4 regions of the Bacillus nitroreducens genome follow, and region 2 is predicted to be linked to each of the others. Evidence: riboswitches for the same ligand, from Rfam matches in the RefSeq annotation. Region 2 holds a riboswitch; each other region holds the start of a gene.
What was found. Region 2 has a riboswitch for cobalamin ahead of ACWPVE_RS01020 (histidine phosphatase family protein). Riboswitches for the same ligand answer to the same signal wherever they lie in the genome.
Positions count from the first base shown of each region.

Region 1: it holds a riboswitch for cobalamin, as region 2 does, so the genes downstream of both, ACWPVE_RS18570 (ABC transporter substrate-binding protein) here and ACWPVE_RS01020 (histidine phosphatase family protein) in region 2, are expected to answer to the same signal.
Region 3: it holds a riboswitch for cobalamin, as region 2 does, so the genes downstream of both, ACWPVE_RS16860 (DUF4430 domain-containing protein) here and ACWPVE_RS01020 (histidine phosphatase family protein) in region 2, are expected to answer to the same signal.
Region 4: it holds a riboswitch for cobalamin, as region 2 does, so the genes downstream of both, ACWPVE_RS02825 (ribonucleoside-diphosphate reductase subunit alpha) here and ACWPVE_RS01020 (histidine phosphatase family protein) in region 2, are expected to answer to the same signal.

Region 1 covers NZ_CAXHYI020000003.1:3,005,250-3,013,623, reverse strand. Annotated here, with positions in the region: gene ACWPVE_RS18585 (cobyrinate a,c-diamide synthase) at 1-53, opposite strand, end outside; gene ACWPVE_RS18580 (adenosylcobinamide amidohydrolase) at 70-1,539, opposite strand; gene ACWPVE_RS18575 (FecCD family ABC transporter permease) at 1,536-2,603, opposite strand; gene ACWPVE_RS18570 (ABC transporter substrate-binding protein) at 2,566-3,555, opposite strand; cobalamin riboswitch at 3,734-3,935, opposite strand; gene ACWPVE_RS18565 (hypothetical protein) at 4,400-4,684, shown strand; partial or broken gene ACWPVE_RS18560 (IS1182 family transposase) at 4,853-6,322, opposite strand; gene ACWPVE_RS18555 (family 16 glycosylhydrolase) at 6,713-8,374, opposite strand, start outside.
Region 2 covers NZ_CAXHYI020000001.1:193,295-201,668, reverse strand. Annotated here, with positions in the region: gene ACWPVE_RS01055 (IS1182 family transposase) at 1-179, shown strand, start outside; gene ACWPVE_RS01050 (hypothetical protein) at 343-495, opposite strand; gene ACWPVE_RS01045 (Ger(x)C family spore germination protein) at 511-1,710, opposite strand; gene ACWPVE_RS01040 (GerAB/ArcD/ProY family transporter) at 1,703-2,809, opposite strand; gene ACWPVE_RS01035 (spore germination protein) at 2,806-4,386, opposite strand; gene ACWPVE_RS01030 (nucleotidyltransferase domain-containing protein) at 4,733-4,966, shown strand; gene ACWPVE_RS01025 (DUF6376 family protein) at 5,100-5,555, shown strand; cobalamin riboswitch at 5,809-6,011, shown strand; gene ACWPVE_RS01020 (histidine phosphatase family protein) at 6,208-6,855, shown strand; gene ACWPVE_RS01015 (ethanolamine ammonia-lyase subunit EutB) at 7,205-8,374, shown strand, end outside.
Region 3 covers NZ_CAXHYI020000003.1:2,670,464-2,678,837, forward strand. Annotated here, with positions in the region: gene ACWPVE_RS16840 (cytochrome c biogenesis protein ResB) at 1-41, shown strand, start outside; gene ccsB (c-type cytochrome biogenesis protein CcsB) at 44-1,216, shown strand; gene ACWPVE_RS16850 (response regulator transcription factor) at 1,491-2,207, shown strand; gene ACWPVE_RS16855 (ATP-binding protein) at 2,204-3,988, shown strand; cobalamin riboswitch at 4,082-4,299, shown strand; gene ACWPVE_RS16860 (DUF4430 domain-containing protein) at 4,650-5,069, shown strand; gene ACWPVE_RS16865 (ECF transporter S component) at 5,073-5,576, shown strand; gene sigX (RNA polymerase sigma factor SigX) at 5,686-6,234, shown strand; gene ACWPVE_RS16875 (hypothetical protein) at 6,209-7,435, shown strand; gene ACWPVE_RS16880 (peptidoglycan DD-metalloendopeptidase family protein) at 7,656-8,342, shown strand.
Region 4 covers NZ_CAXHYI020000001.1:574,707-583,080, forward strand. Annotated here, with positions in the region: gene ACWPVE_RS02810 (MFS transporter) at 1-138, shown strand, start outside; gene ACWPVE_RS02815 (flavodoxin domain-containing protein) at 155-610, opposite strand; gene ACWPVE_RS02820 (ribonucleotide-diphosphate reductase subunit beta) at 613-1,659, opposite strand; gene ACWPVE_RS02825 (ribonucleoside-diphosphate reductase subunit alpha) at 1,673-3,910, opposite strand; cobalamin riboswitch at 4,400-4,691, opposite strand; gene ACWPVE_RS02830 (GNAT family N-acetyltransferase) at 4,788-5,294, opposite strand; gene ACWPVE_RS02835 (5'-nucleotidase C-terminal domain-containing protein) at 5,938-8,374, opposite strand, start outside.

The sequences.
Region 1 (8,374 bases), on a different contig from region 2:
GTTTTTCCAACACCACTCCCAGTACCTGCAATTACAATCCGTCGTTCTGTCATTGAAACCCCACCTTCATTATTTTGCAACTCTATGTACATATTTTTGGATGGCTTCTTTTGTTGCTTCATACACGATTCGACCAATCCCTTTTCCAACCGTGGTTCCTGAACCCGCGTATGGTGTCTTCTCTCCTTGTTGCGTAAGACCGAGAAGGAGTGAATCCGTTGATGTGCCTGTTGCAATAGTGTTGGACAAAGGATCCTTAATCTTCATATCGAGTAATGCTTTTGTTTTTGCTTCTGTCGCTGACATAAAACCATTGACTAGCGCGCCATCTGAAAAATGTGAATCAATGAACAGCATCGTGTTAATAGTTCCTACTGTTTGACTCACTTTTGCTTGTGAAGGACTTGTTATATCGACAGCATTTCCAGTACCTGCCGTTACAACAGCTAGCATTTGAATTCCTTCAAATTCTTCATGACGAATAACCACATCTTCTATTTGAACGGCCGTCATCATACCAACCGCTTGATCATGAGGGATGGAGTACTCTCTCATCCAATTTCGCACATCTTGATCAGGCCTTGAACCGTTATAACTCTTATCCACATGAAAATTACAAAAATGCTTTAACCACTGAATCCCATCCCCAATGACCCCATTTGATAATGTTCGCAATGGTTGATCGAATTGAACATGAATATATTCCTTCGTTTGATGAATCTGATAGGAATCTTCAAAACGTGTACGAGGTTGTACTTGTTGGTAACCTGGTGTCATTAACAGTTGTGGTTTTGAAATCGTCGGATGTGATCCAAGCTTAATTTCCACTTCATACACCTTCTTTAGTTGGTCTGTCTTTCTGAAATGGTCAACATCTCCCACTTCTAAAAAACGGCCCTGGTAAAGCATGGCGATTCGATCCGCATACTGTGAAGCTACATTTAAATCATGCAGAATGGAAAAAATAGTTAACCCGTTACTTTGCTGGCGTTCTTTTAATAAATCCAGCATGTGGAATGTGTGTTTCACATCTAAATGATTGGTTGGCTCATCTAAAAGCAAAATCTCAGGCTCTTGTGCCAAGGCTTTCGCTAATAACACCCGTTGCTTTTCCCCACCACTGATCATTCGGAAAGGTGTGTTTCGAAATTGACTGATGTCTGTAATGTCCATGACCTCTTCAATGACATTCCGATCCACTCTGGTTAGCTGTTTAAATAAACCTTTTTGATGTGGATATCGCCCTAAACTCACAATTTCTTCTACTGTATAGTCAAATGAAACATTTGCCTCCTGCGTAAGAACGGCCATTTTCCTCGCCTTCTCAAGCTTTGAAAGCGTTGAAATTTTTCCCCCAGAGAGAAGCACTTCACCTTCTAGAATTGGCAATTGGCCCGTGATCAGTTTAAAAAGGGTTGTTTTTCCACTTCCATTTGGTCCTAAAAGGGCAAAAAATTCACCCTGATGAATCTCAAGATTGATTCCGTTTATAATCGGGGAATTCGAATAACCACCAACTAAATTATGAATTGTAATCATCTACGTTCCCCTCCCACTCTTTCTCTGATTAACAATACGGCAAAAACTGGTGCACCAATTAAAGCTGTCACAACACCAATGGGGAGTTCTTCTGGAGCAATTATCGTTCTAGATACTAAATCTGCTAGTATTAGAAACGCTCCTCCTACCAACAATGAAAGTGGTAGAACATGGCGATGATTGGGCCCTGTAACTATCCGCACTAAATGGGGGATGACAAGTCCTACAAAACCAATCGACCCAGACACCGCCACAGCTGCACCTGTTAGTAAGGAGGCTCCAATAAGGATAGCTAACTTTCCTTTCTTCACATCAACCCCAATATGATCTGCGGCATCCTCACCGAGTGCTAACGCATTCAACTCCCGGTAATGGTAGAACAAAATAAGGAAACCCAACAGCATAAATGGAAGAATCAACTGAACATGACTCCAGCCTCTTAAACCAACGCTGCCATATAACCAATAGATAATTTGAGTCATAGATTCTTGGTCGCTTAGTGAAATAATGAGGGAAACAACTGCACCAATAAACGAACTTACAATAATCCCCGCCAAGATAATCGTTTCAATTGCTAAACTTCGACTACTCAATCGAACCAGTCCGAACACAATGAGAAGTGAAGCAAAACCACTTACAATTGCCACAACAGGTAGCGTAAAGTTCCCTAACCCAAAGATCGAAAATTGAAAAAAGATCACAAAAACCGCACCAAGTGACGCACCAGATGAAACCCCGATTGTATAAGGATCCGCTAATGGATTTCGTAATAAGCCTTGGAAGGCAGCACCCGCTAATGCAAGGGATGCACCTACCATAAATGCCAGCATGACCCGTGGTAACCGGATATTCCAAATAATCATCTCTTCATTTCGAGCCACTTCGGTTAACCAGCCCCAGCCAAAGGTTTTGTCTAGGACAATATGTAAAATCGTTGGAACAGGAACTTTGACACTACTAATCAATAAGCCTAGGAGGGCTGTACTAAGGACAAACCCTCCGCTTAGAATGTACAGCCATGCACTTTTATTGGTTAAAAACGTCTGGGTAAATATGTTTCGCAAGAGTCTCGACTCCTTCAATTAACCGAGGACCTGGTCTCGTAACTGTATCGCTGTCCACATCAAAGACCTGTTTATTTTTCACTGCTGGCACTTCAGACCAGCCTTCACGTCCATATACTTCTTCTGTTGGATTTTCTATGTAGTAGCCATAAGTAGTAATAATTACATCAGGATTTAATTGTACAATTTCCTCCTCTGTTAACTGTACCCACCCTTCATGCTCCTCTGCTACGTTGATTGCTTGAATGGCCTCGATCATTTCATGCATGAACGTACTGGTTCCAGTTGTAAATATATCGGGAGCTGGCGAAACCTCAACCCACACTTTCTTTTTATCCGTAATAACTGAAGCTTTTTCCTTGAGTTCGTCAAAACGATTTTTCATATCAGTCACAATTTCGTTTGCCTCAGCTATAGTTCCTGTCGCTTTTCCAATCATTTCAATATGTTTATATGCATCCTCAAACGATGAAGCACTTCCAATGACAACCACATCAATTCCTGCTTCTTCAAACTGCTTCAAAATATCAGGATGTGTATTGTAATGATAATCCGTCACAAGTGCTAGGTCTGGAAGAAGGGAGAGTACCACTTCCGCATTGATATCCTGTGCCCCTACTTTTTGAATCTCAAGTGCTTCCGCTGGATAATTATCATAATCAGATACACCAACAATTTTTTCACCTAACCCAAGTGCAAATGCAATTTCTGTAATACTTGCCTGAATGGAAACAATGGTTTCAGGCTCATCTTCTATCGTCACTTCTCGGTCCGCGCTATCTTTAATCATAATTGGAAATTCTTGATTGCCATTCTCCGCTTCAACATTTTCAACCTTTGGAGCTTCCTCCTCTTGAGACACTTTTTCCTGCGAACTACAACCCGCTACAATGCCAATCGTGAAAAGAAAAAGTAGGCTGAGTAGACCCCATTTTTTCAACATTTCCTTCATTTAATTTTCCCCCTTTTAATTCTGAACACAAAAAAACGCCATTCCAGAGGAAGAGCGTTTCGTAAAGGCAAAATGAACCACTATTTGTTATCGAACTCTCGTAAAGTCATTCTACGATAACAAATAAATATCATATGATCGATTTTTTTGCACTTTAAACGTTCCTTTCCTCGAGGAAGCTTAAAAAAACAAATAGGCAGGTCTCCTGACTTACGAATCAACGGTTGGTTATTCCTTCCCATGCAAAAAACACAGTGGATCTTATAACCTTCCTCCTCGCTTACAGTGGCGGGACCGTGTTGGACTTACACCAACTTCCCTCTTAGTCTTACATTCTCTTAGAAAAAGAATTGTAAGAAACCTATTTGCGAAATATTCATTTTTTTGTATTCTGAAGAAAGTATAGTACAACCCTATGGTTTTGTAAATAGATCAAGATAGGCGCAGATCCTTTTTGGTAGTTTTTATCCTAATGTAATCACTATTTAAGTAGAGCTTCATCCTCTTGAAAAATTTGCTTACCATCCTTCATATATTCAAACTGCTCCAAGAAAAAACATGATTCAAAATGTGAAGAAAAATTGAAAGAGATGATCGATTCATAAAACTTTTTAAATATGAAGTAAAAGAATATCATAATTAAGCCTAATGCCGCGAAAGCCATTCAACCCTTAGTTATTGAAAACGAATTAAGTTCCAAGAAAAACCAGTCCTACTAGGCACTCATCTATACCTCCTCCCATATGGACACATACACTAGGTTGAAAGCTCATATTAGGTAAACATCACATGTTTTAAAAGGGAATTTATGAGTTTCAAGATTGCACATGAGGAGGAATGTACGATGTACACTCAGTATCAGCCTATTCAACATTATGGAAATGATGAGAGGATTATTCGAAGACCAGGATTTGGGTTCGGCCGTCCAGGATTTGGCTTTGGTCGTCCAGGATTCGGGTTTGGCCGCCCAGGATTCGGGTTTGGCTTTGGTCGTCCTTGGGGCTGGGGCTTTGCACCATTCTTAGGCGGCCTTGCAGGCGGACTACTAGCTAGTGCTTTAGTTCCCCCATTCTATGGATACGGATTCGGATACCCAGGCTTCGGATACGGTTACCCATACTACTGGTAAATGAAACACGGGGACGGTTCGAGACCAGTGAAAAAGTAGAGGTTTTTTTCACTCCCACTCCCATTTCTTCGAAATTTTAAAATTGACTACCAAAAATGGGATTATTTTTATTGAAACTTATTATTATGAGGGGGTGGGTGTTCCATTCCCCCTTTATTTAACTGATGAAGCGGATGCAATAGCTGCTATCCGCTTCAAGTTAACTGCTATGGCTGCCAATTTAGATTGTTTAGACACACTTAATAGACCATACCCCCTGGCTCGGGAGAGGCCGTGAAAACGTTTGAGCTCTGCATTCTTACCTTCGATAGAAGCCCTCTTCTTATATTTTTCTTTAAACTCCTCTGACTTCTGAAATTGTGATATTTCATAAAACTCTGTGGTGTTTTTTCCGACGACAAGGATTCTTCTTGCTGATTTTTTTGCGCATTGGTCATGTAAAGGACAGGTCTTACATTGCTTAATATCGAAATAATATTTATACCCTGTTCTATCACCGTCTTTATTTTTAGTGTTAAAATGTTTCTTCTGAATGGTTGTATTTCCTTGGCTACACTGCCACTCATCAGAGTCTTTGTTATATGTAAATTCACTTTCATCTATTCTATATACAACGGAACTCACAGGAATATAAGCCTTTGCTTCAAAGACTTTAATTTCATCCAAAATTGATTTTCTAAAATATGCTTTATCTGCGTAAACTTCTTTTACCTTAATACCAGAAGATAAAGTGTCATTCAACATTTCATTTGTAAAATTGCCATCCATATAAGATCCGCTGGCTGTACGAACAGAAGTGATAATTCGTTCGTCTGTTGTCATAACAAATTCGGTTTTATAGCCAAAAAAATCTTGGGACTTACTTTTGCGTCCAACCCGAGCATCTTCATCTATAACGGAGCGAACACCTTTTTGCTGCATAAATTTTGGATCGTTAATAATCTCTTTTGTCTTTTTGATCATTTCATTGGTATTTGATTCTGTAGGAGTTACCTGCTTTTCTACACATTCAATCACCCTATCAACGTACTCTTTCATAACAGCCTTCGCTTCTTTATGATCCTCAATTTCCATATATTCTGGTTCTGCAGGCAAGTCAACAGGTACCTGGCCAGTTTCTTCTTCTAGTGCTTTAAGGACTTTTCGTGCTAAATGTTTCATCAGTCTTTCAGGTGTTTTCTTAATAGTATTTGCTTCAATGTGTGTTGCGTCAATACTGACACTGTTTCCTTTAATAAGCCCTTTGTCCACACATTGTTCAACAATGTGTGTCAAAATCTTATCCAAAGGTTTATCATCTGGAAACCGTTTTGTTCTAAACTTTGATAGTAGACTTTTATCGGGAAGTGTATCTTCGGGGTCAAGACCAAGAAAATACAAATAAGCTAGATTATAGCTAGCTTCATCAATCAACCTCTCGTCAGAGAGGTTATACATTTCCTGAAGGAAAAGGAGTTTACACATTAACTCAGGTTCTTTTGCCGGTCTTCCAAAAGTTTCGCAATAATATTCCTTAAGTATTTCATTAATAAAACTAAAATCTATTATACTAACTATCCTTTTAAGGATATGATTTTCCGGAATTTTATCGTATAATACAGAATGAAAGCTATATTGCTTTGGCACTAGTCGAAGCATATGAAAAACCCCCTATGGTTTGGTGTCTAGTCAACATCCATTATACCATTTAGGGGGTTTTTCATGTTTGGAAAACCGAATGACTTTCAACTTTTTATAAAAAGCTGATTTAACTAAAAATTTTATGACTTTTTCAGTGGTCTCGGACGGTTCTGCTGTTTCACTTACCAGTATAGGTCGAAACCGTTCCTTCTTTCTTAAACACAGGAACGGTTCAGTTGTTGTTTGATCTAAAATTGTTTCATTCATGGCTAACTTTAACTCTTACCTGAAAATGATTAAGTCTACTTCATTAATAAAAAACCATGGTTAGGTAAAAAGGTGTTGATATCAGCTCCACCTCTGAATCAACACCTTTCCCATTTTTACACACTTTTTACAATATATACTCTATTCCATTTCAAATACTCCAATTCTACGGATCTCTTCCGCCTCGACTGTTATTTTCCCGTCTTTGTACTCTCCTCCAATAACTTCCCATTTCTCCGTTGTTTCCTTGTATTCTAAGGCTTTTACATTTTCGGGATTGTTCACAAGGATAGAATCGATCGTAAATGTTAACCCTACTTTTCCAGTAAATTTATGATTCCCTTTTGGTTTTATCGTAAAGTCATAACCAACTAAAACGGACTTTTCTTTTACGTTTTTTTCCTTTACTTTAAATTCTGTTTCACGGTCAGGCAAATCAGCTGCCAGGACTTTAAGATCAACTACCCCATTGGAGATCAGGACAGTTGCATTTGCTTCTTTTAGCATTTTAATGGCTTCTGTTGTTAAGACGACTTTAGCATTTTTCTGTTCAGCAATCTCCACCACAACATCTACATATTTCTCTAGCTCACCTAAATCTTTGGCATCGACGGTATATTTATTACCTTTCCGGTCTGGATGAATCTCTGTTTGTGGTCTAGGTTCTACAGTTAACTTGACTGTTTTTCGTGTCACTTTAGCTGAAAGATCCTGATCAAGATTTACACCTTTCGGATACGCACTATAATGAATATTATATTGGCCAACAGGGAGTTCTGAAATTTTCTCCATTTCATGTTTACCCTTAATTAACAACTGAACATTTGTGTTGCCTCCTGTTGGAGAAAACATATATTCATCTTCAATCGAGAAGTCGATTTCATTATTCTCTTCTGTTTGTAATCCTGCTACTAAATCAACACTTTCACCTTGTGTAATGGTAACGTCCTCCGCACCATCAAGTGTTGGAGCAGTTGCGTAATATTTCATCGCATCTTCTTCTTGTTGAGCGGTCTTCATATACCTTACATAATCAATTTCATACTTCGTACCTGCTAAATCTTCACCAACTGGACCTGGCCATGCTCCGCCCATCGCTAGGTTAAGTTGAATATAATGAGGCTTATTAAAAACCAACATTGCTAGGGGATCATCTGAATAATCAACCACTCTCACGATTTTATCGTCTACGTACCATTTGATGATTCCCTCTGACCATTCGATTCCAAACACATGATAATCATCGTTGAAATTCCCTGCAGGGATGGAATATCCTGTACCATTTCCTGCATATTTACCGTTATTTTCAGTGCCTGCCCCATAATGCATGGTCTGCCAAACAGTACGGTTGTACCAATTTCCGTCTTCTGCTACTCCAACTAACTCGGTAATATCGATTTCACCCGTTCTTGGCCAACCACGCCCTTGTAATCCATTGATTTTCCCATCAAGAACAAAATCGGCTCCTAAGGTCCAGAATGCTGGAAATACACCTTGGCCCTTCGGCAATTTAGCACGCATTTCAATTTTTCCATATAAAAATTCACGCTTACCGTGCGTACGAATACTTCCCGAGTTATAGATTACTCTTCTATCAGGATTACGGGGATTATTATAATGATCTTCTACCGCACGATCCGTTGCTTGTAAAACAAGATTGCCGTCTTTCAGATATACATTTTCTGGATTATTCACATAATGCTGTTGTTCCCAGCCACGAATGGAGCCAAGCTCATAACCCCAATCGTCCATATTTAATTCATCTTGATCGAAGTTGTCTTCCCAAACCACGTTGTATTCAGG
Region 2 (8,374 bases):
AAATTCTTTATAAGTTTAGAAAAGAAACCGTAGAGCGAAGCTTCGCAGACTCAAAAGAGCTGCATGGGCTTCGCTACTGTAGGTTACGGGGAATTAAAAATGCTAGTGAGCAGGTATTACTTACAGCAGCCTGCCAGAACATGAAAAAGATTGCCAACCACCTAGCCAAGCAAGGCTAGATGGTTGGGAGTGATATTTTCAAGATTTTTGATAAAGAATAATGTCAACTTACAACTACAAAAACCACCGAAAACAAAAAGTGTAGAGAAAAAATACCCCTTTCTCTACACTCTGAGCACGTTACCAAAACGTGCTTTTCCTCTTTTCGAATGCTAATCCAGCTTATGACTTTCCCTGATCTCTTTTCCATGGGGGATCCGCATAGTAATGGAGTAATCTGTTTATCCTGTAAATCCCCCATGGAATGAGTGCAGATAATAGGGCAAGTGTAATCGTAAATAAGGAAGGCAGTCTATCGATAATCATACGCCACATATACGTTTCTCCTTTTTATTTAACGGTTTCAATGGATGAACCAATTTCTCTTAATTTAAAATTCACTTTTACTTCGACTTCAGCCTTTGAAAAATAGTTCTCTCCTTTTTCCCAATTATCTTTGACGGATTCCCATGTTCGATAATGTTCTTGCTTTAAGTGTTCACCCAAACCAATGACATCGGCATTAAATTCTTGTTGTAGCTTTTCGATGACGTGAGTGATAAGTCGTTCTATTTCGTTTTTGGCATTGTTTTCAATTTCACGTAATGCTTTACGATCCAGTAAGTCTAGGTTTCCGTAAGATTCCCCAACGTTTCCATCAGAGTTTATTTCGAGTGAAAATTTCATTCGGTTCTTGTCCAAATTATTTACCGTGATTTTATTTTTGGTATCCTTGATTTCAACTGCAAAATATTGGTTCTTAACTAAAAACTCGATGACTGCACCTGTCACATCACTATGAATGAAATTCAGGGCGATTGTTTCTTTTTCATCTAACGTTCCAAGCATTCTTTGATCATGGGCGTCAAAAACGGCCGCACCAGATATATCTGCTTGTTTATCTTTCACGACAAGTCTCGGTACAACAAAACTCGTTCCAATTAATAAATTCTCATGAACTTCCCCTAGGTTGGTGGGGGGTAGCATTCTAGCTGTTTTCACTGTATTTTGAGTGATCGCTTCAAGGAACATTATTGGGATGGGTTCGATTTTATGGTCAATATTTAAAGCATCTCTTGCTTCACCATCTGTCACCATTACCTTCGCTGCACGTCTCATCTCATGATCACGTACAAATAAATCAAGTGCATCGTATAAATATCCTTGTCTGGCAAGCTGCTCTGACAATACAATAATTTTCACATGTTGCAGGAAGGGGGAGCGGCTAAGTCTGGTGGAGAGCTGTCTTGTGATTTGGAAAATCGTTTTCCCTTCGGAGGTGACATTTAAGTAGGGATTGCCACCAGATGATCCACCATCTGCTTGCCCACTCGTTCCATTCCCTTGAAAGCTAGAAGGGACTACAAATTGGTAGGTCAATCTATAGTTTTCCTTTCTGACACCTTCAGGACTTTCTCCAGAATTCTCTTCTGTTGTATCAATGGCAAGACCCACCACAAACCCTCTCTCTTCAATTTCTACACGATCCCAGCACCCTGTAAGTGATAAAAGGATGAAGAGGATTCCTGACAATTTTAAGAGTTTAGCCATTGCCCTTCACTCCTCGTAGTTTTGCAATCAACAGTAGTAGTACGGGAAAGAACATACCAAATCCAATTCCGATATAGCTAATCAATTCACCAAAGATTGCTAGTTCTAATACATTCTGAGGTACCATCGCAATGATAAACATGATGGGTGAAAGGATAAAAATCAATGTCATACGTTTTACCTTTTTAAATACAGCGTTCAATGCAAGCAGGGTGATGTCGTATGCCATGGCTGCCGTTGTAAAAAGTGTCATCACCCAGATCGTAAAAAAGAGTGATTCAAATCTCTCGAAAAACCCACCTGGGATTTCAACTAATCTTGCTAATTCAGCTGTGGGGTAGAGTAAATTTTCAGTTACATCTGTACTGAAGACACCAATGACAATAATAAAGACAATTATATATAACAATAAGGGGATAGAGATCCCAATCATGACGGACTTCACCATTTTATTTGGTTCGTTCATGAACATATTATAAAATAAGAAAATTTCAAAACCTAAAAATGAGAATACCGTTTCCTTTGTAGCTTTAAAGATCCCACTCCATTCGGTGACAAAAAAGGGCCTAACATTTTTGACCTCAAAAAAGTTAATATTTAATAAAATTAAGACGGCCAATATCAAGAGAACGATAGGTAAAAACATTAAATTGAGGCGAAGAAGCACAACACTTGGTCCAGAAACGGCATAAATCACAACCAGTAGAAACGTGAAACAAATCACCTCAATGGGCGTGTTATCGAACAAGTAGAGTTTTGAAATATCAGCCGTACCCCTCATTTCGTAACTAACAAATAACATCGCATAGAGGGCAAATAGAATCGTTATAATGGTTGCCGCTTTTTTATTTATAATTAAACACACTACATCATATAGATTTTGCTTAGGGAATTGAGTCGTAAGCTTACCTAGCACCCAGGTAAAGAAAAGAACGAGCATGCCTCCAAAAGCAATTGAAATTAATCCATCAATTGACTTTGTCGTACTAACAATTGTACGAGGAAGTACAAGGATTCCAAATCCAATGACCATACTTGCGATACCCAACGTGACTTCTTTACTACCAATTTCATTGTCACCGTATTCAAACGTTTTCAAGAGTGTCCATCCCCTTTATTCGAACGTGTATCATCAACGGTCTGTAAATGTTGAGGTCGTTTGTGTTGTGCTGTTAATGGTGCACGTATGAATAAATCCTTCCAATCGTGATAAAAAGTAGGAGCAAATGGCGCCGAATAAGGTATACCAAAGCTCGTTAAACGTGCGATATGAATATTAATCATAATGTAAATGAGAATGATTCCATAAAGACCTAAAGCACCTGCTGCTAACATGATAAAAAATCGCAAAATTCGAAAGGCAATTCCTGCACTATAGGTTGGAATAGCAAACGAAGAAACAGCCGTTAATGCGACAATGACGACCGTGACAGGACTCACAATTCCAGCTTGAACAGCAGCTTCACCAATTACGAGACCACCGACAATTCCAATCGTTTGTCCAATGGTTTTCGGTAGACGAATCCCAGCTTCACGGAGAAGTTCTAAGGTTGCTTCCATTAATAACGCTTCAATGATGGCTGGAAAGGGCAGTCCTTCTCTTGAAGCTGCAAGGGAAAAGGCTAATTTTGATGGAATCATCCCTTGGTGAAAGGAAACAAGTGATATATATAATCCAGGTAGAAACACCGCAAGAAACGCTGCGACATATCGAAGGATTCGGATCAAACTACCAATCATCCAGCGTTCGTAATAATCTTCAGGTGATTGGAAAAGAGATACGAGTGTTGTCGGTGCCAATAAAGCAAAGGGTGTACCATCTAATAAGATGGCTACTTTTCCTTGTGTAAGCGAAGAAGATACCTTATCTGCACGCTCTGTATGTGTAACCAGTGGAAAAGGTGAAAGAAAACTATCTTCAATCCATTCTTCAATCGTTCCACTTTCTAGTGCATCATCAACATCAATATACTTTAATCGACGATTAACTTCGGCTAAAATGTCTGGATGAACAATCCCTTCAATATAACAAACAATTAAATCCTTCTTAGAGCGGCGGCCAATCTTACTAGATTCAAACCGAAGATTTGGATCCCTAACATGTCTTCGAATAAGCACGGTATTTGTACGAATATTCTCAGTAAAACCTTCGCGCGGTCCTCTAATTAGCGATTCAGTCATCGGTTCCTCAATCCCACGGCCAGCCCAGCCTTTACTTCCGATAATAAGTGCCTCATTCGTACCATTTACAAAAAGAGCAGTGTCACCAGATAAAATAGAAATCATCACTTTGTCCATCGTTTGTACCTTCGTTAGTTCATGGATGGAGAGAATGTCTTTCTCTACTTTTTTAAGAATCTCTACTCCTGTTGCTGGTATCTTCTGATTCCCATTCGCAAATTGTTGTTGAATATTTTTAACCACTTCTTCATTCACTAATTCTTTATCCACTAAACCATCGATACAAACAATCGCACAGCTATGTCCGTTTTCACCGATTGTGAGTTCTCGTATAATTAAATCAGCGGGAGAGTCTAAGATTTTTTTTATATTAGCTAGATTTTCGTTGAGATCAACATAGATTGTATCTGGTATGTCATGATCTTGATTTGAGCCCTCTTTTTTCGGTTGTTGCGGTTTTGATTTTGTTAAATGTTTGAATAGGTGCCGTAGCATCTCCATATCCCCTAACTTGCACAATTAGGCAGTGTAAAAAAGACTGTCCTTCCTCATAATTTCTCCAATTGTGCCTATATTATGTAGGGGAAGCGCAGGAAGAGTGAATTTAATTGAATTAGGAAGAACATTTTACAGCCATTCTTTGCGAACGAATTCGTCATCAAAGTCTAAAAATTAGGACACACGGTCTATACTGATAAATAATACAATATGTAAAATAGGAAATTGAGGTGTTATTCTGGAACTGCTTGAAGTACATGGCTTAGGTCATTATTCCAAAGCTGAATTAACGTCACACATTCTGTCTCATCTTGACGAGGCACTGAATGACTTCCAAATTGAAGTGAAAAAGGTAGCCATCATCGGTAGTAGACTATACAGTCATTATCATCCTGAAAGTGATTTAGACATTGTCATCGAGTATGCTGGAACGGAAAGAGAAGAAGATGTATCTCTGTCTTTGATGCATGAGGCCCTATACATTGACCATATAAAGGTGGATTTTCTACCTTTTTGGGATGTGAATGGGGAGAAGATTGGCAATCGGAAGCATGTTGTTTTATATGAAGAATCCTGACTGTTTGTAGGTTTATTAAAAATGAATGGGTAGAAAGACTATTCCTATCAATATACTGAATGGAAACAATTGGATTGAAACTTCCTCCAATTTGAAACGTATATAAGATATGCCGCAAATTGGAGGAGATCAAGTGAAGAAACGATTTTTAGTTTTTTCTCTCATAGGAATGCTTTTTCTTGGAGCTTGTTCCGTTCTGGATGATGTGAATAATACGTTAACATATGTGAATGAAGCAACAGATTATGTCAATGAGGTGAGTGCATTCGTAAATGAAGCACCAGACCTAGCCTCGCAAGCAGTTACGGATGAACAGGCTCGAGTAGAACTTGAAACGATGCTAACAGAAATGAAAGAAGACATCGAAATATTTAATGGTCTTGAAGCACCTGGAACCGCTGAAGACCTACATCAACAAATTGTTGATTACAACACCCAAGCGGAAGAAGGAATCAACGTCGTATTGGAAAATGTAGAGAATGGACAATTTGATCCAGCATTATTTGAAAATAGTGAAATCTTTCAAACGTTCCAGAACATAACCAATACAATGGATCAGATTCAGCAGCTAGGAGAATTAGGGGAATAGAACAGCAGTCACGATACATGTAAAACAGCTGTGATAATCGAGTTTTTGATTGTCACATTTTTTTATGTAGAAATGTAGTCAATGCATTTTGGTGTATATTCATTACTGTGGAAGACGTTGGTAATGTCTGCTAACTTTTTAGACGATTGTAGGGTCTAAAATATAGGATCCAATTTCTAATGGTTAGTTATACAGATACAATGATTTTACAAATGTAAAAGGTTGGAATATAATGCAGGTATATTTTCAAAAAGTGAATATGTAGCAAATAGGTTTCTTAATGTGCTCATGTTGAGCCATTTAAGACTAAGAGGGAAGTTGGTGCAATTCCAACACGGTCCCGCCACTGTAAGCAAGGAGGAAGGTTACACTTGATCCACTGTGCAACGAGCATGGGAAGGCGTATCCAACCGTTGATTTGTAAGTCAGGAGACCTGCCTATTTGTTTTGTTTAAGCTTCCTCGAGGAAAGGAATGTTTAAAGTGCGGCAATCTCTAAATTGCATTTGTTTGCTATTTGTTTTTTAGATTGCAAGTTATATATACGACAGGTATATACTGCCCTTTACACAACGCTTTCGTGAGGAAAAGCGTTTTTTTGTGCTCATAATCTCTAAAGAGCTACTTGGTATGGCGATTGAAGGAGGCGAAAGATGGGAACTTGCTATCATGTGGATTTATTTCTTGTTCGACATGGGATAACCGATTGGAATCAGGAAAAAAGATATTTAGGACATACGGACCGACAACTTATAAAAACTGAACTATATCAGCTTATCGATCTGAAAAAAGACCTTGTAAAGCAGGAATTTGATTCAATCTTTACTAGTGACTTACGACCTTGCCAAGAAACAGTAGACTTTTTAAATATCTCTTTGGAGGCTACCGTAGATTCAAGATTAAGAGAAATCGATTTTGGTGATTGGGAGGGCAAAACATATCATCAGTTAAAATATGAGCAACGTTATCGGGATTGGCTTGATGATTGGGAAGAAGTGCCAATTCCAAATGGTGAGACACCTGTATCATTCAAATCGAGAATTGATGCCTTTCTCGATGATTTATTTCAACAAGTAATGAAGGATCCAACAGGTGAGAAAAAACATGTACTCGTAATTACTCATGGAGGTGTCATTCGTTACATCGTCTCAAAATACCTCGCTTTAAAAACTTTTTGGGAAGATTCGGTTTCATATGGTCAGGGTGTAAGATTATCCATGCAGTATGAAGGGGAATGGAAATGCGATTCTTTAATGGCAGTGCCTGCTCGGAAAATAGAAACTTTGTTAGAGAAAGAATGAATTGATGTAATGAGGTAACTCTTATACAGACCATTCGCTAGAAGAGCAATGGAAAAGTGATTACAGTTGAACTTACGAATTGTCAAAACGATATAGATATTCGTAATGGGTTTAACGAATTATTAGGCATCTATCTTATCGAAGATTGTTAATAGTGCGAAAACGACCTTTCAAGTTTTCACACTCTTTGCTATAATAGGTATAAAGTGAAACGTTCAGGTAAAGGCGCCTTAACTCCAAGCCAATTCTATGGCTTGTGGTTAAGGTGCCTTTTTTACGTTATCAAAAAATGTGAACGCTTTCTTAACTCTGGATTGTAAAGGAAAACAAATAAATTGGAGGCTTAAAAATGTTTAAATGTACATTGAAAAATGAAGTGTATCAATTTCATTCCATTAAAGAGATTTTAGCAAAAGCAAGTGAGGAGAAATCTGGGGATATTATGGCGGGGATTGCAGCCCGTTCGAATCTAGAACGAATGGCAGCAAAATTTGTTTTAAGTGAATTAACGTTAAAGGACATTTACGAGGAACCAGTGATTCCATATGAATCCGACGAAGTGACAAGGATTATCTATGATGATATCAATCAATATATTTATCAAGAAATTTCGGGGTGGACGGTTGGTGAATTAAGAGAATACATCCTCTCGCACAATACTGGTTCTTCCCAATTATTACGAATCAGTAAGGGCCTAACAAGTGAAATGATTTCTGCTGTTGCAAAGCTAATGTCTAGTATCGATTTGGTGTTGGCTTCACAGAAAGTGAGACCGACTGCTCATTGCAATACAACAATTGGAGAACAAGGACGATTGGCGTTTCGTTGTCAGCCTAACCATCCCAATGACAATCTTGAAGGCATTCTTGCTTCCTTGAAGGAAGGACTATCTTACGGGGCAGGGGATGCAGTTATTGGAGTGAATCCGAATAATGATTCAGTAGAATCGGTATCTAGGATTTTACATATGACACATGATTTTATGAGACAGTGGGAGATTCCAACACAAAATTGTGTATTAGCACATATTGGCACACAAATGAAAGCAATTGAAAAAGGGGCCCCTAGTGGAATCATTTTTCAAAGTTTAGCTGGAACAAATGCAACAAATGATGATTTTGGAGTTTCAAAGTCTATTTTAGACGAGGCGGCAGACCTCATGGCGAAACACGGCACATCAGCAGGTCCGAATCAGTTTTATTTCGAAACAGGTCAAGGTTCTGAGGTATCACTTAATTCACACCATGGTGTGGATATGCAAACGCTTGAGTCAAGAACGTACGGTTATGCACGCCACTGGAAACCATTTATGGTGAATAATGTTTCTGGCTTTATTGGACCAGAAACTCTTTACGATGGAAAACAAATGATACGAGCAGATCTAGAGGATCTGTTTATGGGGAAATTGCATGGAATTCCAATGGGAATTGCACCTACTTATACAAATCATATGCAAGCGGATCAAAATGACCAGGAAATCGCTGGAATGTTAACCACATTAGCTGGTGCAAATTTTTAT
Region 3 (8,374 bases), on a different contig from region 2:
ATCAAGTTGATGCAAAAAATAAGGAAAATAAGGAGGGATAATAATGGCTGAATTAAGTTCAAATCTCCTTTATGCAGCTTTTTTACTTTATCTAGTTGCAACATTTATTTTTGGTGGTGCGATTCGTGATAATAAAAGTACAAATGGGTATAACCGATGGTCACAAATCGGGATTATCATTACGACATTAGGATTTGCAGCACATTTAGGCTATTTTATCACCAGATGGATTGCGGCAGGACATGCACCAGTAAGTAATTTATTCGAATTTATTACTGCCTTTGGAATGATGCTAGTTCTAGCGTTTATTATTATTTATTTTATTTATAAATCCAGTATATTAGGATTGTTTACATTACCAATTGCACTAATCATAATTGCGTATGGTAGTATGTTTTCAAGTGAAATCTCGCCATTAATCCCGGCGTTACAAAGTGACTGGCTCCACATACATGTTATTACAGCAGCATTAGGGCAGGCAATTCTTGCCATTAGCTTCGTAGCGGGGATTCTGTATCTATTAAAGGCTGTCGATCAATCTGTGAGAAGCAAGGAAACAATTTGGTTAGAATTTGTTATGTATGTATTAGTAGTTGTCGTGGGATTTGTTGTCATATCATCGACATTTGGAGCGATGAAATATGAATCGGCATTCTCATGGGTAGATAAAGAGGGTGTTGAGGCTGAAATGGTCTTTACTTTACCTGCTTTAGTCGTACCAAATGAAGGAGAATTATTGACAGACGGTAAGTTTTCTAGTGGCATAGAATTGCCAGCAATTCTAAGCGCAAGAAAAGTAAATACAGTCCTTTGGTCCATTATTGTAGGAACTATTTTATATGGACTATTGCGTTTAATTTTACGTAAACGTATCGGTGCAGCATTGCAGCCATTAACAAAAAGGCTAAATTTAGACCTTACCGATGAAATTGGGTATCGTTCGGTAGCAATTGGTTTCCCAGTCTTTACGTTAGGTGCTTTGATTTTTGCGATGATTTGGGCACAAATTGCCTGGACTCGTTTCTGGGGTTGGGATCCAAAAGAAGTCTGGGCCCTTATCACCTGGCTCTTCTATGCAGCATTTCTTCACCTCAGACTTTCAAAAGGGTGGCATGGTAAAAAATCTGCATGGTTAGCAGTCGTAGGATTCTTTATCATTATGTTTAATACAATATTTGTAAACCTAGTAATTGCAGGATTACACTCATATGCATAAAGGGAGAGCTACTAGAAGAAGTATTTTCCTTCTGAAGTGACTAGAATCTAGCCATTCAGCAAAAATAGTATTCATGGTAGACAAATTAAAGCCTTCATCAAGTGATGAAGGCTTTTTTAATCTTTGTAATACTATATTTGTGTCGGAATTTTGACTTTTATCATTAATGGGAATACTAAGTGTGATATATGTTATAGCAAATTATGAAGAATTTATGTACGATAGATATATAGAAAAATATTCTTTCGAAAAAGAAATTGGAGGAATACGAATTATGGAAAAAGAAGCTAAAATATTAGTCGTTGACGACGAGGAAAGAATTCGTCGTTTACTTAAAATGTATTTAGAACGTGAAAATTATGTGATTGAAGAAGCAGACAATGGGAACGATGCTCTTGATAAGGCATTTAAAAATGAGTACGATCTGATCCTATTAGATCTTATGATGCCAGGAAAAGATGGAATAGAAGTATGCCGAGAATTACGCGAGAAAAAATCAACCCCAATTATCATGCTTACTGCAAAAGGTGAAGAAGTGAACCGCGTACAAGGATTTGAAGTTGGAACAGATGACTATATCGTAAAACCATTCAGTCCAAGGGAAGTTGTTCTTCGTGTAAAAGCTTTATTAAGAAGAGCATCCCTAACCACGTACCTTCAAACTGAAACCACCGCTAAGGATATTATTGTTTTTCCACATTTAACAATTGATAATGATGCGCACCGTGTCGTTGCAGATGGAAAAGAAGTGAACTTAACACCAAAGGAATATGAATTATTATGTTTCCTTGCAAAATCACCTGACAAGGTATTTGATCGTGAGCAGTTGTTAAAAGACGTATGGCATTATGAATTCTTCGGAGATTTACGTACGGTTGATACACACGTTAAACGGTTACGTGAAAAATTAAATAAAGTCTCTCAAGATGCAGCAAAAATGATTGTTACTGTTTGGGGTGTTGGTTACAAATTTGAGGTCGGCCAGGAATGAAATTTTGGCGGAGTGTTGTAGGAAAACTTTGGGCAACCATTCTTTTATTGTTTTCCTTTGTTTTATTTGTATTAACGATTCTTTTTATGGAGTATTTTGAGAATTACCATATTCAAGAAGCTGAACGAAATTTAACGCAACTAGCAGCAAATATTGCTGTTATTATGGAGCAGCATGAGGATAAAGAATTTGCAAGGTCTCTAGCATGGGAGCTTGTGAATGACGAAACAAAGGTCATAATAGTTGCTGATGAAGACACAATGTGGGTGTCCCCAGATAGAGAATTAGTGGCGAATATACCAGTTACTCTTATAACTGAAGATCCTGATCTAAAACGTGTTATAACTAAGGATCAAAACGAAAGTAAACGAATAGATTTGCCTGAAAAGTTTAATTTAAATCAACAATCTCAAGAGCTTTTTGTGGTGGGGTCACCCCTTCATATTGAAGATGATCAAGAAGGTGCGGTATTTCTTTATCAATCATTAGATGTTGTTAAAAGCACAACACAACATACAACCAAATTTATTGTCTTAGCTGCAGGAATTGGGATTGTTTTAACTACAGTCTTTGCCTTTTTCCTACTCACCCGTATTACAGCTCCATTACGCAAAATGAGGGAAGCGGCTTTTGAGGTAGCAAGAGGAAAATTCGACACGAAGGTTCCCATTTTAACACATGATGAAATAGGTGCCTTAGGAATGGCATTAAATCAAATGGGAAGGCAATTAAAATATAATATAAATGCCCTAAATCAAGAGAAAGAACAGCTTGCGAGTATTTTAAATAGTATGGCGGACGGAGTTATCACTTTAAACCGAGATGGAACGATATTGGTAACAAATCCACCTGCTGAGCGATTTTTGCAAGCTTGGTATTATCAACAAGGTATGTATCAGGATGTTGGAGAAGAACTTCCACCTGAGGTAAGAGATTTATTTCAGCGCTCTGTTTCGTTTGAAAAAGAGCAATTTATTGAGATTAGCCTACAAGGAAGAACGTGGGTTATCTTAATGAGTCCGCTATATAATCAAACATATATCAGAGGTGCCGTTGCTGTCCTTCGTGATATGACTGAAGAAAGGCGTCTGGATAAACTTCGTGAGGACTTTATTGCCAATGTTTCACACGAACTCCGTACCCCAATTGCAATGCTTCAAGGGTATAGTGAAGCAATAATGGATGATATTGCAAGCTCAGAAGAAGAGCGTAAAGAGCTTACTAAAGTGATCTATGACGAATCTTTACGGATGGGGCGACTCGTCAATGAATTGTTAGACTTGGCGAGAATGCAATCAGGGAATATTACGTTGAATAAAGAAACAGTCGATTTCGACTCACTAGTAGAACGTGTGATTCGGAAATTCCAAGGGGTGGCCAAGGAAAATCAAATTACCTTAACTGCTACAAAGGAAGAAGACATAGGGGAAATCTATTTAGATTCTGACCGAATTGAACAAGTATTTACTAATTTGATTGATAATGCAATCAGACATACGGATGAAAATGGTAAAGTTGAGGTCCATGTTACTGGACAGGAGACATCTGTTAAAGTAGATATAACAGACACTGGTACTGGTATTCCAGAAGAGGATTTACCATTTGTATTTGAGCGTTTTTATAAAGCAGACAAAGCAAGAACTAGAGGAAAGTCAGGTACTGGCTTAGGACTAGCTATCGTAAAAAATATTGTGGCTGCGCATAATGGTAACATCTCTGTCCATAGTAAACTTGGCGAAGGAACGACATTTACATTCATAATTCCTCGAAAAAGTGAATAATTTGGTTGAATGTGGCGAAGAATCTTGTTCCATAAGAAACATGTTGTAAAAGTGAAATACTTCAAGTAATATAAATAATGTCATAAAAAATTAAATCATGAATCGGAATTATAGGTGTCAGAGAAGCTTTTTTCTCTTTAGACTTAATAGGGAATCTGGTGTGAATCCAGAACTGCCCCCGCAACTGTATAGGTGGACGAAATGAGAAGAACCACTGTATGAATAAATGGCAAATGCTGTTAATCATATGGGAAGGACTCAAAGTAGGAAGAAACCATAGTCAGTAGACCTGCCTAATTTCGAACGAATTTTAATTCTTCGGGGTGTAGGAATTAACACTAAAGCTTTTGGCTTTATTGTTTTTTCGTATTGTATACAAAGCTCACCCTATTGGGTGGGTTTTTTTATCTTTTGTAGTAGGTGCAAAAAGTACTATACATAGATGTAATAATTAGGCTCTTTGCAAAAAAATGTTGTGTTTAACGTATAAAGTGGAACCAATTGATTGAAGCGTAAAGGCGGTGACACTAGCGGGAAAAGCGTGCACTCGAGGCCAGGTAGGACCCGCGAAAAACTTCCGCTCACAACGTAAATCAAAAGGTTAAAAAAACAACAGATTTTGTGAAAACTGCCATTAACTAACACAGAGGGAGCTAGGGAAATGAAAAAAATATTATTTGTTTTACTATCTTTAGGATTATTATTTGGATGTAGCAATGAAGGAACAACGAACGATACTTCCAATAACGATGCTTCAGAGAGTGCGAATCAAGAAGAAAAAGCTGAAATCGTTACAGTAGTAATTTCTAAAAACAACGGAGAAGAAATCATTGAAGAAAAAGAAATTGAAATTGAATCAGGTAAAGAAGTTACTGTAATGGATGTTATGCAAGAAAATTTTGAAGTCGAGACACAATTTGATGGTGCTTTTGTGGCCAGCATTAATGGGGTAGCTGGAAGTGACGAAGAGAAAACATCATGGTTCTATTACATAAACGGTGAAGAAGCAATGGTTGGAGCAAATGAATACAAAGTGGAGCCTGAAGACAAAATCGAATTTGACTTACACTCGTGGGAATAATTAATGAATGTATCGGTTAAAAACCTTACGCTGCTTTCGATGTTAATCGCATTGTCTGTTGTTGGGAGAATTACATTTACATTCCTTCCGAATGTGCAGCCTACAACTGTGATTATCATCATTACAGGCTTGTTTTTAGGGCCACTTTATGGTGTGATTATAGCTGTTTTAAGCGCAGTTTTATCGAACCTTGTTTTGGGGATGGGTTTATGGACATTCGGGCAAATCATCGCATGGGCTATAATTGGTGTACTTAGTGGATTGATTCGGAAGTACCGCGATCGCATCCCAGCCATTTTGCTGTCCATCTATGCGGTGTTTTGTGGTTTTCTATATGGATTCATCATCTCATTACCTCTTTATTTATTGTCTGGTAAGTTCATTGCTTATTATTTAGCTGGTCTTCCATTTGATTTGAGTCATGCAATTGGAAATGGCGTGTTTTTTCTTATCCTCTATCCAATCTTAAGACTATTATTCTTGAAAAATGTCACAATCGCAAAGTAAGGAAGAATATTACCATAATATTCTTCCTTTTTTCATGAAAACATACTATATTGGGAGTGTAACTTTTTTATGAGTATAAACGACAAATAAATGAACGGGAGGATTTGCTATGGATTCCTTGTTTGAGGAACTATATGAAAAGTATCATCACGATGTCTTCTCCTTCTTATTTTATATGGTAAAAAATCGTGAACTAGCTGAAGATCTCGTTCAGGAAGTTTATATAAGGGTTTTAAAATCATATGATAGATTCGAAGGAAAAAGTAGTGAGAAAACATGGTTGTTTTCAATCGCAAGACATGTTGCCATCGATTCATTTCGAAAACAAAAAGGCTGGAAACAACGTATTTTAGATACCTTTGATTGGAGTCGCCAAGAGGTAAAGGATTATGCGCCACTTCCAGAAGAAATCGCTCTGCAGAATGAGGAAATTCAAACAATGTACCGCTGTTTGGACCGTTGTACCACTGATCAGAGGATGGTGCTCATTTTACGATTTCTTCAATCATTATCAATTGCTGAAACAGCGCAAGCTCTTGGTTGGACGGAGAGTAAAGTTAAGACGACACAACATAGAGGTCTTAAAGTATTAAAGTCGTATATGGAAGAATTAGCTGTAAAGGAGGGAGTAGATGATGAAAAAATCAAAGTGGAGTGATGAAAAAATTGAGCATTTGTTGACACAAATGCCTGAGATTAAAGATAGGCGAGATCCACACGAGATTTATCAAAATATAACCCTTAATATGCATAAGAAAAAGAAGAGGTTCTGGGTTGTACCAAGTATTGCCTCTGCAGCTGCTGTGCTACTATTAGTCATCTTAGCCCCTTCATTCTTAAATAATATGAATAATAGCAGTAATGATTCTGCCGAAATGGCAAAAGAAAATACGCGTTTAGCGATGGATTCAAATTCAAAAGAAACAGTACCAGTGGAAGAAGAGGTAAGCATTCTAGAAAAAAGCCAAAATCCTGAGCGAAATGAAGAATACAATACGTTTTCATTTGAAGATCAATCGAGTCAAAACTATGTAGTAAACACCATTGGAGAAAATGAAGTCCTGTTAACATACGGTGTATATTTAGGTGGAGCCATGTTTCCTGCTGTCGTTTCAATTGCTGTAGAATCAGATGGGGGAAACCTTGTAGAGCAATGGCAAAAGCACCTCTCAACGGTTAATGGCATTATTCGAGCAAACCCAAGTTGGGGAATTGATGAAGTCCCAGAATCCTACTTTTTGGATTTCTCAGAAATAGAAACGAATAACCAATCTAAAGCGGTAAAGGTTGAAGTAAATAACACCATTCAAACAGAGTCCTTTGCGACAGCTGAATCGGATCAATTTAGACAAACAATCAATTCATTCCGATACATGTTACAAGGCTATCAACATGTTGAGCTTTATCAACATAATCAAAAAGGTGTAATCATCGGACAGACGGGTATTGTAGAAAATCATATTGATGTGGAAGAAGATACAAAAAAGGCATATTTATCTTATCAAAATGAAGAATCAGACCGTAAAATTTTAGCCCTATCCTATGATAACTATCAAACAATCGAACAAGCATTTGATGCCATGGATGCAGAAACTGAGCAAGGTGATTATTCTCTTCGTCCAACCATCATATCCGATATAAAAGAAGTTAAGACAGACGAAGATCGGTTAGAGGTTCATTTTAGTGAGAATGCGGTTTTAGAGAATACCGATGATTATATTCTAATGCTTGATGCGATGCTGTTAACAGCGAAAGAATTCAATTTTAAAACCGTTACTTTTTACGGAAATATAGATCAGATTGGGCACGTACCATTTGGAGAACCAGTATCGGTTCCACTTGCTCCAAATCCTTTATAGATCGATTTAAGAGGCACTTAGATGTCTCTTTTTTTATGTTAAAAATACTTTTTTAGGAAAATGTTTACATAATTTATGAAGATTTTCAAATACTGTTAGGGTGTTTCAAATTGCATTCAGAAAAAATATCACTGGGTGCGGTTGACTCAAGCAGGTGGTATGGAAAGACAAGTAAAAAATGATAGCAGCATTAATTGTTCAATTTTTGAGGAGGATCATAATGTTAGTTAAACGATTTTCAATGGTTGCATTACTAGCGACATGTTTGGGATTATCCTTTATTGGAGGACAAAATGTCGATGCTCATGAACGTTCAGAAAATATAACGGAGGAGTGGGCATGGCCCGTCGTAGGGAGAATCACTGATACGTTTGGAACTCGGCAGGGGAATCATAAAGGGCTGGATATCGCTGCTCCACTTGGAGATCACATATATGCAGTTGAAGAAGGTATCGTTAAAAATTCAAATTACAAAGGATCGTATGGACATGTTGTCTTTATTGAACATCCAAATGGATATGAAACAGTCTATGCACACCTTAGTAAACGGATTGTTCAAGAAGGAGAAAAAGTGGAAAAAGGTCAATTGATAGGCTATATAGGAAGTACTGGTAGATCGACTGGTCCTCATTTGCATTTTGAAGTACATAATGGTGAATGGAATTCGTCCAGAAATAATGCGATTGATCCACTATATATGCTAACAGACGAACAGATTCTTGTTCCCGCATTAATGGCGCAGGAAGATGAAGAGGTGTCAAAAAACCTTGAAACTTATACGGTCAAAGCTGGAGATTGTTTATCAGTGATTGCGAATAAGGTTGGAGTTTCTGTTGAGGAAATTAAAGACCTGAATCGATTGACGAATGATTTAATCTTTCCTGAGCAAGTTCTAATTTTACAATAGTTCGTCAAGGCCGACAATAAAGAGTGTCCTAC
Region 4 (8,374 bases), 380 kb from region 2:
ATCTATTCTTTTACGTTAATGGTTGGTGGGAGTTTAGGCGCACTGATAGCATCAGCTTTGAATTTTCCACTTCTACTCGGAAGCTTACTAGCTTTATTTGGACTTAATATTATGTTGAGTTACACATTAAAAATATGACAAAAAGGGAGATCACTCAAACGGTGATTCCCTTTTTGTCATTTACACGCTCCACCACAACTTCAACAAATCTATCTATACGAGGTTGATCCAACTTTTGTGGTGCCAATTCAATTTTCAACGTAGCAGCTAAATTTGAATGGACATACAACATATCCCGAAACTCATCAACCGCCCCACAAAAATGAGGATAAAATTGGTCGCCTGTTCCATATACCCCAGTGACAATCTCCTTATGGGATCCATTCTCAAATGCACGATAAAGTCCCTTCATTTCTTGAGGAATTTCCCCATTTCCCCACGTATAAGTTCCTAAAAAGAGTACATCGAAGGTTCCTATTTTATGGTATGGAAATTGTGAAATCTCAAAGATATCGCATTGACTTGTATACTTTATGACTGTATCACTTATGATTGTCGTCACTTCTCTTGTATTACCTGTAATCGATGTGTATACAATGCCTATCTTCATCCCTAAAGCTCATCAAACCCATTTGATTGGGACACTTTTGTATAGGTACGTGACTTTTGCTCAAAGAAGTCTGACTTCGTATCATTCATCATCTCGTCACTAAATACTTGAATCCACGGCATTGGGTTTTCTTTCTCCTCGTACAGATTTTGGAATCCAAGTTGACGTAATCGTTTGTTCGCCAAATACTCCACATAATCTTCAAATTCACCCAAATCAATCCCATCAATATCCTCTAAGATATAATGAGCCCACTCTTTTTCTAGCTCCACAGCTTGACCCATTGCTTTATAAACGTACTTTTTATTCTCATCTGTATTTAATTCTGGATTTTCAGATAAGAGAATTCGTACAAATTGCGCAATGAAATAGGCGTGTTGCATCTCGTCACGTTGAATATAGCTAATCATCGTACTTGTTTTAAGCATTTTCTGTTGACGAGCAAGATGATAGAAAAAAGCAAAACCAGCGTAAAAATAGATTCCTTCCAGATTAATCGAGTTGATTGCAAGCTTAAATAAGCTATTGGGAGTTGGATTTTCTCTGAATCCCTCGTATGCCTTAAGAATCAACTGGTTTCTTCTTTTAACAATCGGGTCATCCTTTGCTTGATTAAATCGTTCTATTTGTTCATGTAACGGAACTAGGGAACTTAAAATATATGAATACGATTCATTATGTACTGCCTCCTGCTGTGAAATCACGGCAAAAATGGCTTTAAAGCTTGAATCAGTGACATAATCCATCACCTGATTCATCGTTGGTGTTTGTAGGCTGTCCAGAGAAGCAAGCTGTGTATTAATTCTTAAAAATACATCCTGTTCAATAGGTGATAAATGATCCCACTGCTTGATATCATCTTGCATATTGATTTCTTGTGCTTTCCAAAAATTTGCTAACAATGTCTGATAGAGTGTATACATTTGCGGATACGCAATATCGTTCCAATTTAACAGTCCTGACGTTTCTCCATTAATGATTCCTGTAGACTTATTCGGAAAAGCTGGATTAAATAATTTTATTTTTGTTAATGGCTGGTTATATGTCATTTATTCGTCCTCCTTAACTATGGCATAATTCACATTCTTCAATTTCTGCTTGTGAAGTACTTCTAACATAATAGGTGGTCTTTAGCCCTTGCTTCCAAGCCTCCAAATGGAGCTGCAAGAGATCCTTTGCTTTAATATCGTGTCTTACGTACAAATTAAAGCTAATGCCCTGGTCGATATGACGCTGACGTGCAGCATTTTGTCGAATACTCCATATTTGATTCACTTCATGACGTGCTTTTCTGTAAAATGCATAGGTTTTAGAGTTAAGATCAGGCGCAGTTACCTTGAACTTAAAGTTCTTCTTTTCCTCCGCATACTCCGCTGCATAGATTGGATCGATACCATCAGTCGATCCACCTATTTTTGCAGTAGATGAGTTTGGTGCTACCGCCATTAACCACCCATTTCTCATACCGTTTTGTGCAACTTTTTGTTGTAGCGTCTTCCAACGTTGGGTAGTATATTTTCTTCGTGCAAAATAAACGCCTGTTTCCCATTCCGAACCTTCAAATTCTTGATATGCTCCTTTTTCTTTTGCAAGTTCCATCGATGACTGGATTGCATAATAGGCAATATCCTCATAAAGCTCATCTGCTAATTGAACAGCCTCTTCAGATTCCCAGTACACTCCTTTTAGAGCTAGAAGATGATGCCAGCCGAATGTCCCAAGGCCGACAGCACGAAATCTTTTGTTAGTGATTTCTGCTTGTTTCACTGAAATTGTATTTAAATCTACAACATTATCTAGCATTCTAACTTGAATTCGGATCAAACGTTCAAGTACATTTTCTCGTACAGCTCTTGGTAGATTAATAGAAGAAAGATTACAAACCACAAAATCACCTGGTTTTCGAACAATCACTATATTTCCTTTATCATCAATATATTCCTTAGAGATTCCCGTTACAGACATGTTTTGTGCAATTTCTGTGCATAAATTACTGCAAAAGATTGCTGTCCTTCCTTTTCCTAGAAGGTGTTTGTTCGGATTTTGACGGTTGACTTCATCACGATAGAACATATATGGTGTTCCTGTTTCTAGCTGAGCGATCATGATCCGTGCCATAATATCCATTGCTCGATAAGTTTTACGTGGTAACAGTGGATGATTGACAGCCTCAATGTATTTTTCAGTGAAATATTTTTCATCCTCTTCATCGTAAAAATCCTCAAGACCTAACGGATTACCATGTTCATCTTTCCATCCCATTACTTGCTTTACTTCATGTGGACAAAACGTGTGCCACTCCCCAATACTTCTTCCATTTTCATCACATTCTTGGAGCTTTTGCATAAAAAGATCTGGAACAGATACCCCTGTAAAAATATCATGGGCCTTGCGGCGTTCGTCTCCATTGTTTGTTTTCAAATCTAAAAAACCATTCATAATATCTTTGTGGAAAAGATCTAGATAAATCGCGATAGCCCCTTGCCGTTGCCCTAACTGATCAACACTTACTGCAGTATCATTGATAAGTCGAATCCAAGGAACGACACCTGACGAATTCCCCTTAAACTTTTTGATATCGGAACCTAGCGCACGAACCTTGCCGTAGTATACGCCAATTCCCCCACCATCTTTTGACAATCTAGCAATATCCCAATTATTTAAATAAATGCCATCAAGTGAGTCATCCACTGTATCAATAAAGCAAGAGGATAACTGACCAAAACTTTTACCTGCGTTTGAAAGAGTTGGAGTAGCTACCGTCATAAATAAATTACTTAATGCCCAGTATGCTTCTTTCACATAAGTCAGGCGTAGGTCCGTTTTTTCATGTTGCATGAGCGTCATCGCGATGATCATAAAACGCTCTTGAGGCAGTTCATAAATGTTGCGCTCATAATCTCTCGCAAGGTAGCGGTCTGCTAATAAAAATAATCCTATGTATGTAAATAAAAAATCTTTAGTTGGGTCAATAACCTTTCCTAGTTCTTCAATTTCATCTTTTGTATAGGAATCTAGTATGTTTGCCGAATATATGCCTTTATTTGTTAATTCCTGTAGTAACTCAAAAAAGTCACCATATTTTTGTGTACGATTATAGTCCCTGCTCTGTGCTGCTTTCTCATAAAGCTCATTTAAATAAAGATGTGCTGCTAAATAGGTCCAGTTCGGTTGGTCCATAGCAATATTGTTTAAAGCATAAAAAAGGGCTTGCTGATTTGGACCATTCGATAGATTCATACCCCTTATTTTTTCTTTCATTTCTGTTGTATCAATCTGATAGTTTTTCTCAGCATACATTAGTGATTGGAGTACTACTTCTAATTCTCCTTGAGTTGAGATAGTCAATTTTTTTCTCTCCCTTAACTTTTTTCAATACAAAACCAAATACGCAAGCGCCTTGAAAGTGAAACATCGACTAACTACTACCACACCCTATGGCAAACATCGATGTCAATACATCCACGAAAATGCATTCCATTTTCTTCGTGAGATGCTCCTCTCTGAGCCTTCCTTGTCCTGTGTAAGTCCGACTAGCATAAGACGATACGGCTAAAGGCGTGTTTTTTGACCTTCTTGACGGATTTGATATACAACAGAGGGGCTGGTGCGCTTGCTGTATACGTAGATAACTATTTTAAAATTATCTACAAGGTTGAAATCGATAACTTCTTAAACAACAAAAAATCCGCCCAATGAATTGAGCGGATGAAACGATAACATCAAGAGAGCACAAAGATAGAACCCTACCTGTCGCCACCGTTTCATCTTCTCAATCCCCGAAGAAGTGAAACATCTAAAGAAAAGACAGGTCTCCTGACTTATGCTTCATTCTACTTTGAACCCTTCCCATATAAGCACCTTAAAGAGGTATCAAAAATTCTGGTGAAAATGACACATCGACAGGACGTCGCGTTCTTGTTGACGTGGTCCTTTCCATCCTCTTTTTTTGAACTCTAATCTAAGTAATCTTATACAGTGGTCTGTTCATTTCGTCAGCATTTACAGTTGCGGGGGCAGTTCTGGTATTTCACCAGATTCCCTTTTAAGCCTAATCGGCATCTATTTCTCAAGGCAAAACACAATATGTAGTTTCGAAAACAATAAATATATCAATATATGCTATTAATTAAATAATAAGCGACTGCTGTTCTTTTTGCAAGACATATTTTGACAATTATTTCTCGAGAAATAATTTCATATGATCTTCGTCCCGATATCGTCCATTGTATTTGATTGCTCCTTTATCCGTAGCGAACTTTTTAAAGCCTATTTTTTTATATAGTTCCTTCGCATCTGTATTATCAGAATCTACAGTTAAATACAATTGTTCTAATTCTGGATAACTTTCTGCCAATTTTACTGCCTCTTTTAGCAACGCTTTAGCAATTCCCTTACCTCTATGTTGATCATCAACATACATCGCTACAATATTAGCTCTATGTCTTATTTTTCGGCGTGTTTCTCTTACTAATGTAACCATTCCAACTAATTGATCTCCCTCAAAGGCACCAAAAGTTATAATCTCTTTGGATTGTAAACTAACCTTGTATTCTTCTATTGCATTTTCCGTATTTATTGCTTCTTCAAAGGTGACTAAAAACCCATTGGGGTCGGTTGTTAATGCTTTTAATCGTAATTTCCAATACTTCTCTGCATCCTCTGGCTTTAGTTTTCTAATCATCTTAACTCTCCTTTCTAACACCGCCCTTTCTATTTTCAGAACATTATAATGGAATATCAGGAAAAAAGATACAAAAATGTAACCTTCTTCAGGAAACAGAAATCACATTGTAAGCGCTTTCGATTTTTATGTTGACAATGAAAGGGCAAGCAACTCACCATATTTACTTTTTGATGGGAATGCAAGAGTTGCGTTTGATTTTTATACACATACTCTTGGTGGAGAAATTACAGAAATTTAGACATTAGGTGAAACTGAGTATCCAACTCCGCCTGAGGCTGATTATCGAATCATTCATGCAAAATTAAAGAAAGAAGAACTATTTCTCATGGTTTCGGATACATTCCCTGGTCAAGAAGTAACTGTCGGAAATCACATTTCTCTTACACTAGAATGTGAAAGCGAAGAAGAAATTCAAGACATCTACAGCAAATTAAGTCAGAAAGGGGCCATAGATAAGGGCTTCAAGACATTTTCTGGGGCTCAAAATATGCTAAGGTAAAGGATCAATTAGGTCTAATTTGAGATTTAAATTATGAGAATCAGTAAAATCATTCCCATTCATTTATGTTAAATACTCCCTATAAACAAAGCCATAGAACCCTAGTTCTATGGCTTTTGAAGCTCAATACTTCTTACATTTTTATGCCATTTTCCTTCTTACAAAATAGACAAGACTAACTGCTACAAGGATTAGCATCATTCCTGCTACTAATAAGTTTCCTGTATTAGTTGCTGTAGTTGGAAGCTTTTTGCCTTCTTGTGAATTAGATTCATCAGAACCCTTCACTCCTGGTTCTTTATTACCTGAGTTATTTTTATCAGAGTCTTTCGTATCAGGTACTGGAGTCTCCTTAGAATCTTTAACTTCTAGCACTCCAAAAGTACTGAAATGGTCGGTTGTTGCTGTAATTTTACCATCTTTCCATTCGCCACCGACCAATTCCCATCTTTTACTTTCTGGATTCCAATAAAACACCTTAACATTATTCGGATCCTTCACTAATTTCGAATCCACGATGAATGTCATCGTGACTTTTTCGTTAAATTTGTGATACCCCTTGCCATCTGATTTGATTGTGAAATCATAAGCAATCAAGGCATCCTTGCGATTGTCCTTTTGTACTTTAATCTCCGTTTCACCATCAGGTAAGTTAGATGCTGGAATTTGAAGTTCAACAATACCATTCGAAATGACTAATGTTGCATTAGCTTCTTTCATTTTAGTAACCGCTTCGGATGTCAATGATACAAAAATTGTATTTTTCTCTGCTGGAACTTCTACTCTTACAGTTGCATTATCTTCTAATTCAATCAAATCATTAGCCGTTACTACATATTTGTTTCCTCTTTCAACCTCAGGAGTAACAACAATAATTTGAGGTTCCTCTTCACCTGGTGTCGGTTGTTCTTCGCCTGGAGTTGAGAATACATCGACGATTCTACCTTCAATTTCAGTTGGGATATTCTCACTTCCAATACTCATTAAATGATCACGGAAGTTTTCCCAATCAGAAAGTCCTAAGTCCGTTACTCTGCCTTCTTCGTAAGCTTTTGCAAATACGTCATAGCCATCTCCGCCTTTAGCTGTAAACGCATTTGTTGCAATGGTATATACTGTGTTATTATCAACTGCTACTAGATTTCCATTATCATCTTTAATATAAACATTAACTACACGCTCCCCTGCAGGTTTTGAAGAATCGAATTCTACCTTACCACCAGATACATGTAAGAATCCGCCATTTTCTGCTGGATATGAGCTTACAGATTTTTCAAAGGCTTCTTTCAATTCGGCACCCGTCACTTCCATCGTAGCTAATGTATTCCCAAATGGAAGAACTGTAATGACTTCGCCAACAGTAATTGGACCAGCATCAATTGCTGCACGGATCCCACCACCATTTTGTAATGCCATCACTACATTCTTACCAGTGAATTCTCTGGCTTTTGTAAGCATACCATCTGTTATGAGGTTACCAAGAATTGTTTCGTTTTTTCGTACGCTTGGTTTTGAATTGTCACCACTTGTTCGTGGATTTTCTAGTTCAATTGGTGTTGTTACACCAATTTCTGTTTTAGCCACTTCGTCTACTTTTGCTTTGAATGGTGCTAAGATAGTTACTGCTTCTGGATCATCTTCTTGATTACCGATTGAAACTAGTTTTCCTTCATGTTCAACGACAACACCATTTTCATTAAAAACAACGTCTAAAACACCTAGGTTACTATTTGCATTACCTGTTTGAACGATGATTGTAGGTGTTTCATCATTTGCGACCACTACTGGTTCTGACAATGTAGTGTGGCTATGTCCACCAACAATCACGTCAATGCCTTCTACTTTATCAGCAAGAATTAAGTCATTATCAATTGCTGCATTATCGTCATATCCAATATGAGTTACTGCAATAATTTTATTGACACCTTGATCTTCGAAATATGCAACAGCAGCTTCTGCTTCTTCAAGATAGTTTTCAAATAGAATAGAACCTGGGCTCGAAATATCTTTCGTCTCTTCTGTCGTTAAACCGAAGATTCCCACTTTCTCACCGTTAACTTCTTTAATAATTCCATTGTAAATTTGACCATTTTCATAGTCTGATTCAATAGAATCATTGAATAACCCGTTGAATTTAACATCTTGTGAGAAATCAATATTGCTACTTACAAACGGGAAGTTTGCACCTTGGATAAATTCGATTAATCTTTGATGTCCTTCTGGTGAAGAACCTAAGTCAAATTCATGGTTACCAAAGGTCATCGCATCAAAGCCCATTAAATTCATCATGGCTAGATCTGCTTGTCCTAGGAATTCATTAAAATATAATGTTCCTGTTAAGGCATCTCCAGCATGGAGAAGTAATGCATCAGGATTTTCAGCACGTATTTCTTTCACTGCAGTAACTGTTTTCGGCATATGGTCTAACGCTGAATGTGTATCATTTGTATGCATAATGTTAAGCTCAAAATTTTCTTCAACAGGATTGTCTTCAACCAAATCAACTTGAACCATTACTGGATCATGATCACTCGCACGTCCTGCCATGTCAGTAAAATCTGCATTAATATGAAGAATA